DNA from 3 places in the Chloroflexus sp. MS-CIW-1 genome. Region 3 is predicted to be linked to each of the others. Evidence: riboswitches for the same ligand, from Rfam matches in the RefSeq annotation. Region 3 holds a riboswitch; each other region holds the start of a gene.

Region 1 (4,167 bases), on a different contig from region 3:
CGTGTTCATTCATGAAGATTGTTCGTCCGCGCACAATAAGCTCCACTATTCACCGCGTGCCTTGGGGACGCAGGCTTCCGGCGGACGTTAGGTGGTGTGCGACGGGCAAGAGCGGTGAGCGTCTAAGCACACCGGTGAAGGCGGGGTCGGCGCCCATCCCTCCGGTTGCGGGGACGGACATAATAACTGAAACACCTCAGACCTAGACGATAACCCTTACCGACACCGCCGAGGGTCGGCATTGCCGGAGGGATAGGACCGCCAGGGATACGGCATTGGCAGGGGAGAATGGTATCACACCCGTATCACGTCCGACAAGGGATTTATCGCGGTCTCTGCTCAGAAATCGCCTTCTTTAGCATATGGATAACTCCACAACGTTGCTTGCAGGACAATCGACTTGAACCATGCCTGATGCATACGCTCCACGTCGGCAGCCGAATGCCCTTTACGAGCGAGAAAATCTTTGATCGTCGCGGTAATGGGATAGATGAAGGCAATCATATAGCGCAATGGAATCATCGGTACTGACGACACGCCATCGGTCTGATTCTTCTTGGTACGGTAATGACGGAGCGCAATCTCCATCTGATAGTTCAGCCAATCCTGATCGTAAGGGCGCTGGCACGTATCGAGGATCCACTGCCCGAAACGTTGACGCACTCGTGCCAGGTAGTGTTCGATTGGCTGACCATCAGGACCGGTAAAATAGTAGAGCAGATGTTGGTGTGAACCGACGAAACCGTACCACAGATCGAGGATCGTCTCGACCTGGTCTTTAAGCACCTCACCCGCCATGCGCAAATACTGCTCGTCTTCATCACTCCACAACACGGTTTGTTTCAGCAAAGCAAATTCTTCCTCACTGATCGGCGATTGGGCTACTGCCGCCGTACCATATGTGTAGCCGGGAATACTTACATCACTCATCGCTACCCTCCCTGGTTTGTTCTTAATCCTTATCCTGCGTTTGACAAGATCAGTCTAGACGCGCTATGATGATAAGTAAAATAGAAGGTTCTTATCTTTTCAATAAGTTACACTTATCAGACTATGGAACTTCGCCAACTACGTTATTTCCTGGCTGTCGTCGATGAAGGACACTTTACCCGTGCCGCTGAAAAGCTCTACATTTCACAACCGGCTCTATCGCAACAGATCAAGTTGCTCGAAGAGGAAATCGGCGCAGTGCTACTTGAACGAATCGGACGACGCATTCGCCTGACTGCCGCTGGAGAAATCCTCGCCACCCATGCTCGTCGTGCCTTGCAAGAATTGGCGGAAGCGCAAACCGCACTTGCTGAACTGGCCGGTTTACAACGGGGGGTTCTACAGATCGGTGTGGTACAGACGGTGAACGCCTACCTGATCCCAGATCTCGTCGCGGCTTTTGCCACAACCTATCCAGCTATTCGTCTACACATTGAAGAGTTAGCGGCCAGCGATATTGAGCAGGGTGTAGCCGAAGGCCGACTACAACTTGGTATCAGTTTCACTCCTGCTGAGACGAGTGGAATTGTAGGTGAAGACTTGTTCACGGAAGAGCTGGTTCTGATCGTTGGCAGGCAGCATCCGTGGGCACATCTTCCGCAAGTACCGGTACAGGCGTTACACCAACAGCCGTTGATCCTGCTCTCGCCTGCATTCTGTACCCGGCGGTTGTGGGATCGTTGCGCCCACACGGCAGGAATAGAGCCACAGGTACTGGTCGAAATGAATACGATTAGCAATATTCTGGCTGCGGTACGGCAACTCTCAGTGGCTACTGTGTTACCTTCTTTCGTGTTATGTAATCAACCCGACCTTATTGGCATTCCACTTGTAGACCCAACCCCACGACGAACGGTTGGGTTCCTCTTCCGCCACCACGGCTATCGTTGTGCGGCAACTCAGGCATTTGTCGCAATGGTTCACGATAGACTCGCCGTAAGCGGGTTAACAGCATTTATTAGAGGTTAACACCAGCGTTTTTGGGTTTTGTCGGTGTTCGCCAGGGAATGTCTTTCGCAACCCCACGGTTGCACGTTGTTCCACCCGCTATCAGCATGCCGTCAACGCAGTGCACGGTAGGAACAGTTTCCCCTCCTCACCTTCCCCCAACCCCCTTTCAATCTCCCACTAGGGGCAGGGAAAGGAGATGTGCCGGGATGCGCGGTTCTTCTTCACCTTCACGGAAAGCGGAAGGGTGTTAGCAAGAGCATCAGTCCCTCTCATTTCCTAATCTTCTCATTATGCCCGCTTCCAAAGGGTTCTTTTCTCACATGTCCATCCGACGCAAACCGGTGGTCTCGTTATGCGGGTACGAACAACATCCGTTAACAAACTCAACCAAAACCTGAACACTTCGAGCAGCCCTGAAGAACCCAAAAAACGCTTGACACGCACGCTCGTCTTCGGATATATTATAAATGTTCCGTAGGGGCGCTTCGCGATGTATGCGAGGCTGAGAGGCACCCTTGCACCTGATCCGGGTAATGCCGGCGTAGGAAATCGGAACGGATCTGAACAATATCCCCCGGTATCGCCGCTTTTCCCCTCTCGTGCAATGTGCTTCCTGCGGGCAAGTGCCTCATCTAGACGCAGGGAGGATTGTGATGCGTTTCACCGAAACACTTTGGGAATCGATTACCGACATCTACAAGGCGATTATTCAGCACCCCTTTAATGAAGAATTGGCCCAGGGTACACTCCCACGCGAGAAATTCGCCTTCTACATGCAGCAAGACGCGCTCTACCTGGCTGATTTTGCGCGAGCGCTAGCGACAATGGCCGGACGATCACCTGACGAAGCTGCGATTCTTCAGTTTGTTCACTTTGCTGAAGGGGTAGCGGTTGTCGAACGTTCGTTGCATAACACCTATTTCCGCGAATTTGGGATCGATACGCCAACCCGCCAACAAGCACCTGCATGCTTTGCGTATACCAATTTCTTACTGGCTACCGTAGCTACTCGTAGTTATGAAGAAGGGATGGCGGCACTCCTGCCCTGTTTCTGGATCTATCGGGAAGTCGGTCACGACATCTACCGTCGAGCAGCCCCCAACAACCCCTATCAGAAGTGGATCGACACCTACGCCGGACAAGAATTTGATGAGGTGGTCAAACAGGCAATTGCGCTGACCAACAACCTCGCCGAACAGGTCTCGGCGACTCAACAACAGCGCATGCGCGATGCCTTTATCTATTCATCACGCCTCGAGTGGATGTTCTGGGACAGTGCGTATCGGCTGGAACAGTGGCTGCCATAGTATCTTTTACGCGATGTTCAGCGGCGTAAGGAGATTATGTAAGGATAGCCCTCACCCCTAGCCCCTCTCCCGCGCTGCGGATAGCCCTCACCCCTAGCCCCTCTCCCGCGCTGCGGGAGAGGGGTGATCTGGACAGCCGCAGGATCGCCCCTGCTCCGCTCTTCCCCCCTACGCTCCCGCCTGGTGGAAGAGGAAGGGGAAGGTGAGGGGCTGCCCTCACCCCTAGCCCCTCTCCCGCGCTGCGGATAGCCCTCACCCCCAGCCCCTCTCCCGCGCTGCGGGAGAGGGGTGATTTGGACAGCCGCAGGATCGCCCCTGCTCCGCGCATCCCCCCTACGCTCCCGCCTGGTGGGAGCGGAAGGGGGAAGGTGAGGGGCTGCCCTCACCCCCAGCCCCTCTCCCGCAGCGTGGGAGAGGAAGCGGAAGGGGAAGGTGAGGGACATAATCTCTCCCCTTCCTCTCCCGCAGCGTGGAAGAGGAAGGGGAAGGGGAAGGTGAGGGACACAATCTCCCCCCTCCTCTCCCGCAGCGTGGAAGAGGAAGGGGAAGGGGAAGGTGAGGGACACAATCTCCCCCCTCCTCTCCCGCAGCGTGGGAGAGGAGGGGGGCAGGGGGGGAAGGTGAGGGGGTTCCGCTCAGGAAGCAGCCGGTGTCAGTGCATCGCTCCGCTGAGGAACAGAAAGGGTCGTTGTCACATCATCTGGCGGTAAGAGGGCAATACTTAACACTTCATCAAGGGTCTCAACCGGAATGAAGGTCATCTCAGCACTCACGGCTGCGGGCAAATCTTCGAGGTCGAGCAGATTGCGTTTAGGCAAGATAATAGTCCGAATACCGGCCCGATGTGCGCCGAGCGCCTTCTCTTTAATACCGCCGATTGGCAACACCCGCCCGCGCAGCGAAATCTCACCGGTCATCG
Region 2 (4,167 bases), on a different contig from region 3:
AACGATTGCTGGCCGCTGCAAAGCGTCATCATCTGCTCATTTCTGGCGGCAGCGATTCCCATCATCCGCATCAAGACCTGGCAACCTGGTCGGCAGCAGATTTGACCATCGTCTCGCGCCTGTGAGGTGATACCACGTATGAGTCAACACAACGCTCATCTGAACTGGCGGGCTGCGTATGCTCGTATCCCAGCATGGCATCGTAGTGAAATTGAGCATCTGGTTGCAGCTTACGGTTCACCTCGCTATCGTCATATTCACCTCGATGACGGTCGCTTCGATCCGCTGACGAAAACTGATCGGGTTGGTGAAGTGGGGATGGTCATCCGACGTCCCGACGGAACACTGATCACAGCACGCAAGACGTATTACCCGCCTGGCGTTTTTCGTCTGCTGACCGGCGGGATCGGTCATAGCGAGCGTATCATAGAAGCACTAAACCGCGAAGTGCTCGAAGAGACTAGTCTCACGGTGAGGATCAATCGATTTTTGAGCATGATCACCTACCAGCTCGATACCCCAGCACCTCGTTTCTTCGTCAGCTATGTCTTCTTGCTCGATGAATTAGCCGGTACCCTTCAAGCTGCCGATCCAGCCGAACAGGTTGCCGAATTTCGGTCAGTCTTGCCAACTGAATTACCGCTGCTAGCAGCTCAACTGCGTCAATTAGCTGATCAATCCGATGCAGCCATCAATGGCAAATGGTCAAGTTGGGGCCGGTTTCGGGCAGTTATGCACGAAGAATGTGCTGCGGCGCTGATCGTATAGCATTCGTATAGCATGCGATGGCAATATCGCTGTTGCGTGCTGGGTTGTCATTTCGCCGCCAACGGAACATTTCCCCTCATGTGGCCGGCTGGTGTGTGCCTCGGTAGGGCTGTTCGGCGTTCTCAGTTTCGGGTTCTTCACGATGACCGAACGGTTCAACAACGTTGCGACACCGACGAACATCACCCATCCGCTGCTGCTAGCCCGCGTCCTGTAGTGGCAGCGGGAGAATCTGCGTCCGTCTCAGGAGAACGCCATGCGGGCGGGTTGAAAACCTACCCCTACCATCCGCTGACGAGCGTGATCGGCGAGATAACGGGGTGTCTTCAATCATTTACTGCGTCCAGGTGCATTTTGCCAGTGCTGAGAAGAGCGCCTATCCGCATCCCCTCGTGTCAAGGCGCGACGGATGCCTCCTAACGATGGATAGAACCCGATAGTCGACCAGGAGAGACACGACGGCGCTGTGCCCATACGACACCCCCGGCGCCAGTGTACGACGGAATGCCTCCCAGCGGTTGCCAGACAGCACCTACAGTACTGCTGGCATTCGTCTTAACCAATCAACCAGCGCTATTGCTTTAGTAGACCCAATTCCACGACGAACGGTCGGCGTTCTTTTTCACCACCAAGGCTATCGTTGTGCAGCCAATCAGACGTTTGTCGCAATAGTTCGTGATAAGCGGTTAGCAATGGGGCCAACACTAGTTGGTTCAGGCGGTTGTGACCGATAGGGCTTTTCAAAGGTTTTCACCCTACCAAGTAGAGGTGTGGCGAGAAGGGAGAGGAAAGAGAAATGAGAGTAGCAGAGGTGTTCCTCACTTCTCTCCAGTACGCGCAGCAGTGCTCGGCTTCCCATTCCGACAGTGGTCTCACCACGCCACGCTTCGCTCGTCGATTGTATCGTCAGCGTATGGGAGGGGCGGGTTCTCGACCCGCCTGCCGCACTGCCGTCTCCGGGAACACCGGACGGTCACCCCACGGAAGGGGCAGATGCTCAACCTGCCTGCCGTCCCCAGCATTCCTGCCCGACATAGGCCAGCGATGTGACAGAAAAGAGGCTTGACATTCCTCTCAGTACTCGCTATACGCGAAAGCGTTCCGTAGGGGCGCTTCGCAATTCACGCGAGGCTGAGAGGGACCCTTGCACCTGATCCGGGTAATACCGGCGTAGGAAATCGGAACGGATATGAACATGATCCCCCGATATCGCTGATTTCCCCTCTCTGTCTATGCTTCCTGCGGGCAAGCATTCCGTTCGTCATGCGCAGGGAGAACTACAATGCGTTTCACCGAAACACTTTGGGAGTCGATTACCGACATCTACCAGGCAATCATTCAACACCCCTTCAATGAAGAGTTAGCCCAGGGCACACTGCCACGCGAGAAATTTGCCTTCTACATGCAGCAAGATGCGCTCTACCTGGCCGATTTTGCGCGAGCGCTGGCAACCATGGCCGGACGGGCGCCCGACGAAGCCGCGATCATTCAGTTTGTCCGCTTCGCCGAAGGGGTAGCAGTCGTCGAACGCGCCCTGCATCACACCTACTTCCGGGAATTTGGCATTGAATCACCGACCCGACAACCGTCGCCAGCCTGCTTTGCGTATACCAATTTCTTGCTAGCCACTGCCGCCTGTCGTAGTTATGAAGAAGGAATGGCGGCGCTTCTGCCCTGTTTCTGGATCTACCGAGAAGTCGGTCACAATATCTACCATCGTGCAGCGCCGAACAATCCATATCAGAAATGGATCGACACCTACGCCGGTCAAGAATTTGATGAGGTGGTCAAACAGGCGATTGCGCTGACCGACAGCGTCGCCGAACACACTTCAGCTATCTTGCAACAGCGGATGCGTGAGGCTTTTATCTATTCCTCCCGGCTAGAGTGGATGTTCTGGGACAGTGCGTATCGGCTGGAACGGTGGCTGCCGTAGGGGCTTAAGGAGATTACGGGCGGCCCTCACCCCCAGCCCCGCTCCCGCGCTGCGGGTGGCCCTCACCCCCAACCCCTCTCCCGCGCTGCGGGAGAGGGGTGTTCCTCACCCCCGGCCCCTCTCCCGCGCTGCGGGAGAGGGGTGATCTAGTTCGTGAACTCGGTATCGTTAAAGACGCAGGATCGCTACTGCTACGCTCAACTCCCCCTTTCTCTACCCGTATGGGAGCGGAAGGAAGCTAGGGGGTAGGCGAGAGGGCACCTCCCCCCTTCCTCTCCGGCAGCGTGGGAGAGGAAGGGGGGCTGGGGGGAAGGTGAGGGAGCACCCTCCCCCCTTCCTCTCCCGCAGCGTGGGAGAGGAAGGGGGGCTGGGGGGAAGGTGAGGGGGTGCCGACACCGCACGTCACAGATCCATCGCTTGCTGCATCGAGGGCGATTGGCGCTGTTCGTACATCAACCGCGCAATCTCGCTCCAGCTCTGCACCAGCGCGTTGTAGGCAAAGGCTTCATCCGGGCGTTTTTTGCGCTCGCAGATGGTGTAGAGCCGGTAGGCCAGTTCGCGCGCCACGTCGGCTCGACTGCCCAGCTTCGCTGCCAACGCCGCCGCCGCCAGTTCACCCCCGTCGTTCAGCACCCGGATCAGATGATGGACGGCTTCCCAATGCGTGACCCGGCTATCACCGGCCGGGTCCCAATGGGACGGGAGGTCCTTCGGTGCGAGCAGGCGCACCTTGCCCCGTTTCGCTTCAACCATCCCGGCAGCGACCAGCCCCTCGACGCTGGTGTTCTTGGCTTTCGAGAGCGTCTCGGCCACGCCGTACTCGCCTTCGGCAAAGCCATACTGCTCGAACCAGGCCAGCGCCCACCGGGTGTCGGCGTCGAAGTCGCTCTCCTGCTCGGCCAGTACCTCGTCGAGCACCTGGTTGATCAGGGTCAGCGCTTCGCGCACCCGCACCGGCGTGCCCTGGGCATCAACCACGCGGGCAGAGCGGGTATAGATGGCCATCCCCGGCCCGATGGCGGCCTGCGCCAGGTCGACCGGCGCGATGTTGGCGTGTTGCAGTGCGGCCAGCGCCGCTGGCAGTTCGGCCTTGAGTGCGGCAAGAAACTCGCGGCGGGTGGCGATGGGCGCATCCGCCGGACGGGGCCGACAGACCAGCACGATGCTGGAGGTGAGGGCGTTGGTGTTCATAGCAATCTGTCGTGTTCTCATCTCAGTATGCATCGGCCAGGTACCGGTGATGGCAAAGCCAGCCTGGATGACCGCTTCCAGGAAGGTTTCCCAGCCGGTGGAGGAGGGAGCGGAGCGGAGGGAGGAGGGTGGGTCGGGATCACCCAGTTCACCTGTCGCGCTCTCGTCTCGCTGCGCTTCCCGCACTTCGTGCTGTTTGAAGGCGTAGTAGATGGTGACCGGGAAGGCAGGGTGGGCCTGCTCGGCCAGGTTGTGCAACGCACGGGTCATCC
Region 3 (4,167 bases):
GGTGCCTCGTTTTCTGGCGCCTCCAGGGGAAAAGCTCAAGGGTATGCGCCTTGCCCCTGATGAGTGGAAGGTCTTTGCCCGGATTAATGGTCGTGATACCCTGGCTGAAATTGCTCAAAAGACTGGGTTGAGCGATTTTGATGTGTGCCGTGCGGTCTACGGTTTTCTGACCGCCGGAATGCTGGAGTTGGTCAAGCGACAGCGTGTGCTGGCTGCCGGTATGCCACCGGTCGAACAGCCGCGTCTAAAGAAGAGCCTTGTTAACCGGATCATCAATCGGATCCGCAGCATGTAGCTGGGGCCGGAGCATCGGAGCGGAGGGCTGTGTGCAGACGGTAAAGATGGTGATCAGCGGCGCCGTGAACGCCGGCAAAACCGAGTTTATTAAGACGATCTCGGAAATTGAGGTTGTCTCTACGGAGCGCCGGGCGACCGACGATACTCGACTGATCAAGAAGGAAACAACTGTCGCGATGGATTTTGGGCGCATCGCGATCTCTGATGATCTCGTGCTCCATCTCTTTGGAACACCGGGACAAAAACGCTTCGACTTTATGTGGGAGATCCTGGCCGAAGGTATGCTTGGTCTGGTGATCCTGGTCGATAGTACGCGCCCCGAAACGTTCCGAGAGACGAACCGAATCATCGATTTTTTCGTCTCGTACCGCGATACACCGTATGTGATTGCGGCCAATAAGCAGGATCGCCCTAATGCGTGGTCGCCAGAAGAGTTGCGTCTGGCGTTGCGTCAACCACCGCACATTAAAGTGTTACCCTGTACCGCAACTGATCGGGAGAGCGTCAAAAATGTGCTGCTTGAATTACTTTACGTAATCCAAGAGCGCAGCGAAGATTAAATGCGCTTCATTTTTGGCATGGCTTTGTGATGAGTAGAAATCGTTTTTGCTCATTACAAAGCCATAAAAGTCGGTTGATAAGTTTCAAAAGCCATTTGGCGCATCAGCAAGGGATAAAGGTCTTGACAGATACGGTATACTGCTTTCTGAAAAGGTTGTTGTGAATGGATGTTAAGGAGGACTGCACCAATGCAGAAGACGGATTTTATCAAGGCGGTAGCTGAGCGGGCGAAGGTTTCACAGAAAGAGACGAAGCAGATCATTGACGCTGCACTCGATGTGATTACTGAGGCGCTGGCCCGTGGTGAGAAGGTGACACTTACCGGTTTCGGGACGTTTGAAGTACGCACCCGCCAGGAACGCGATGGGGTTAATCCGCAAACTGGTGAGAAGATACGCATTCCCGCCACGAAGACCCCTGGCTTCAGTGCCAGTAGCACGTTGAAAGAAGCGGTAAAGGGCTAGGCTGGGCCTGTCAGACCAATATGAGGAACAACGAAAGGGATGCGGTAACGCCGTATCCCTTTCGTGTACGTAAGCATCTTCATTTCAGTTTGTGTTCGTAGTCGCAACTACGCTGAGGAAATAGTCACGTCCACGACGGATGAACCCTATCAGTCGTGGCGAGGCACTGCCTTGCCCCAACCTCGCGACCATTGTCGGAGTGGGTAGCGGTGCAACGGATGTATCCCCGTGGACGGGCGCAGCGGCGCCTGCGCCCCAACCGATCTCCTGACGAACACGACCAAAATCTGACAATGCCTAAAGCCCCGACTGTGCCACGTGGCGCATTGACGGCAAGCTGTATCTGCGGCTATAATAAGGCTGACGGGCCGCTAGCTCAACGGCAGAGCAATCGGCTCATAACCGACAGGTTCTCGGTTCGAATCCGAGGCGGCCCACCAGAGGCGACTGCTATAATGCTGTCGCCGATTTTTATTCGAGTGAGAGAGTGCTCTCTTCACCTTTATGCGGTTGCTGAAAAATGGGGTACGAGCAGCAAGAGTGGCTGCCAACCGTCCGCCATAACTCTCTCTTTCCCTCCTTACGTGTGGGAGTGAACGAGGTATGCAGGGAAGGTGAGGAGCTTGCCGATGTTATCAACTTTGACCAGAGCAGCACCTGCTCGTCAGCGCTGGAAGCAGCATCTTTCTGAGCGCACAGCAATCCGGCCAGGCCGGTCGGGTGCAAACGTTGAACAGCCCTCAGCCTGCGCAAGCTGCTTGACAGCCATTCAAATTCCTTCTATTATTTTTTCCAAAATCATCTGCACAACCGGGGGAGCCGGAAGAGTCCGGCTGAGAGTGCGGCCCGATAGATGCCGCTGACCCTTTGAACCTGATCTGGGTTATGCCAGCGGAGGGAGGTTTCACGGGTTTTAATACCGTCATTCCCTACCGTCGGAATGGCGGTATTTTGTTTTTCGGAGTTCGTCAATCGAAGGGAGTGAACGATGGCCTCAATCACTGTCAGCTTTGAAGTATTGCCCGGTGGTTTGCCCGATAAGGCAACAACCTATGCCGCAGTTGATGCTGCTATCGCTGTCGTGGCTGCAAGCGGTCTGCCGTACCGGGTCGGGCCGATGGAAACGACGATTGAAGGTGATTACGATGCCATTATGGCTGTCATCAAGCAAGCTCAAGAAGCCGTCCTGGCGGCTGGCGCCAGTCGTGTGTTTACCCTGATTAAGGTGGACTACGATCCGAACGGTTCTTCAATTGCCGAAAAGCTAGCGAAGTATGAGTGACGAGGTTGCTGCCCCAATTTCTGTACCACCGACGCCGACGACGGCTCGTGCGCTATGGCGCCGTCGTCTGGATGAGTACGGCCCGTCAATCCTACTCGTTATCCTCTTGCTGTTCCTCTGGGAAGGCATCGTCTGGTATCTTACCATCCCTGACTGGCTTCTGCCGCCACCGTCACGGATCGCAACGACACTGATTGCCAGTCTCCCGATCCTGCTCGGTCATACGCTGGCCACACTCACCGTCACCATTCCTGGCTTTAGCTTAGCATTGATCGGCGGTTTTAGTTTGGGGATAGCGTTGGATGCATCGCCCCTGTTGCGGCGAGCAATCTACCCTTTGCTGGTTACTTCACAGACAGTGCCGATTGTGGCGATTGCGCCACTCTTGGTCGTTGGTTTTGGCTTTGGTCTCTTGCCAAAAGTGATCGTCGTCGCCCTGGTGACCTTCTTTCCCATTGTGGTGAACACAATTGATGGCCTGCAGAACGCCGATCGTGATCAGCGCCGTTTGCTGGAAGCGATGGGGGCAAACTACTGGCAATTGCTGCGCCTGTTACGGTTGCGGGCCGCATTGCCTGCTATGTTCACCGGGATTAAGGTGGCAATTACCTACAGTGTTATTGGTGCGGTTTTGGCTGAGTGGATCGGCGCCAGCACTGGACTTGGCGTCTATATCGCCCGCTCGTTGCGAGCTTTCCGTACCGATCAGGTCTTTGTTGCTGCCCTGGTTACGTCGCTTTTGACCATCGTTCTTTTTACCCTGGTAAGTTTGCTCGAACGCAAGATCGTCTTCTGGAAAGGAGAACACTGATGCGCAAATGGCTGATACTTGTACTGATATTCGTCTTGACGGCCTGTGGCAATGCCACTACTTCTGTACCGGCAACCCCTGAGCGGCCCCTAACTACGGTGCGGATTGGATTAGACTGGACGCCAAATACGAACCATACCGGTCTCTACGTGGCGCAGATGCAAGGCTACTATGCAGATCAAGGGTTGCAGGTTGAGATTCTCGGTGCGCAAGAGGGTGGTACGGTCGAGCAACTCGTTGCCACCGGACGACTCGATTTTGGTATCTCGTATCAGGAAGGCGTCACTCAGGCTCGGGTGGAAGGCGTCCCGATTGTCTCTATTGCAGCTATCATTCAACACAATACCAGCGGTTTTGCCAGTCGGGTCGAAGAGGGTATCACCAGCCCACGCGATTTTATTGGCAAAAAATATGGGGCATTTGGTTCACCAATCGAGGAAGCGGTTATTCGTGGGTTGCTCGAGTGTGCGGGTGTTGGCGATCAGTTCGACCAGGTACGGTTTGTTGACATCGGGAGTTCCGATTTTTTTGTCGCTACCGAACGTGATGAGGTTGATTTTGTCTGGATTTTTAAGGGATGGACTGGTATAGAGGCTGAGGTGCGCGGTATCCCTTTGAATATTGTGATGATGAATGATGTGCAGTGCATTCCCGACTATTACACGCCGGTTATCATCACCAGCGAGAAGCTCGTCGCCGAAAACCCCGATCTGGTGCGGCGATTCCTGGCGGCAACTAGTGCCGGCTATCGT

What was found. Region 3 has a riboswitch for thiamine pyrophosphate ahead of QTO31_RS11620 (MTH1187 family thiamine-binding protein). Riboswitches for the same ligand answer to the same signal wherever they lie in the genome.
Region 1: another riboswitch for thiamine pyrophosphate. It lies ahead of tenA (thiaminase II); the one in region 3 lies ahead of QTO31_RS11620 (MTH1187 family thiamine-binding protein).
Region 2: another riboswitch for thiamine pyrophosphate. It lies ahead of tenA (thiaminase II); the one in region 3 lies ahead of QTO31_RS11620 (MTH1187 family thiamine-binding protein).

What each region holds. Positions count from the first base shown of each region.
Region 1 covers NZ_JAUBWR010000003.1:191,128-195,294, forward strand. The annotation lists gene QTO31_RS17950 (protoglobin domain-containing protein) at 340-930, opposite strand; gene cynR (transcriptional regulator CynR) at 1,054-1,959, shown strand; TPP riboswitch at 2,408-2,507, shown strand; gene tenA (thiaminase II) at 2,595-3,248, shown strand; gene lon (endopeptidase La) at 3,884-4,167, opposite strand, start outside.
Region 2 covers NZ_JAUBWR010000003.1:94,316-98,482, reverse strand. The annotation lists gene QTO31_RS17545 (PHP domain-containing protein) at 1-125, shown strand, start outside; gene QTO31_RS17540 (NUDIX hydrolase) at 139-768, shown strand; gene QTO31_RS17535 (hypothetical protein) at 1,342-1,512, opposite strand; TPP riboswitch at 1,864-1,963, shown strand; gene tenA (thiaminase II) at 2,051-2,704, shown strand; gene QTO31_RS17525 (DUF1156 domain-containing protein) at 3,107-4,167, opposite strand, start outside.
Region 3 covers NZ_JAUBWR010000001.1:2,908,716-2,912,882, reverse strand. The annotation lists gene QTO31_RS11640 (DUF4388 domain-containing protein) at 1-295, shown strand, start outside; gene QTO31_RS11635 (GTP-binding protein) at 327-857, shown strand; gene QTO31_RS11630 (HU family DNA-binding protein) at 1,047-1,322, shown strand; tRNA gene QTO31_RS11625 (tRNA-Ile) at 1,688-1,762, shown strand; TPP riboswitch at 2,125-2,239, shown strand; gene QTO31_RS11620 (MTH1187 family thiamine-binding protein) at 2,311-2,604, shown strand; gene QTO31_RS11615 (ABC transporter permease) at 2,597-3,415, shown strand; gene QTO31_RS11610 (ABC transporter substrate-binding protein) at 3,415-4,167, shown strand, end outside.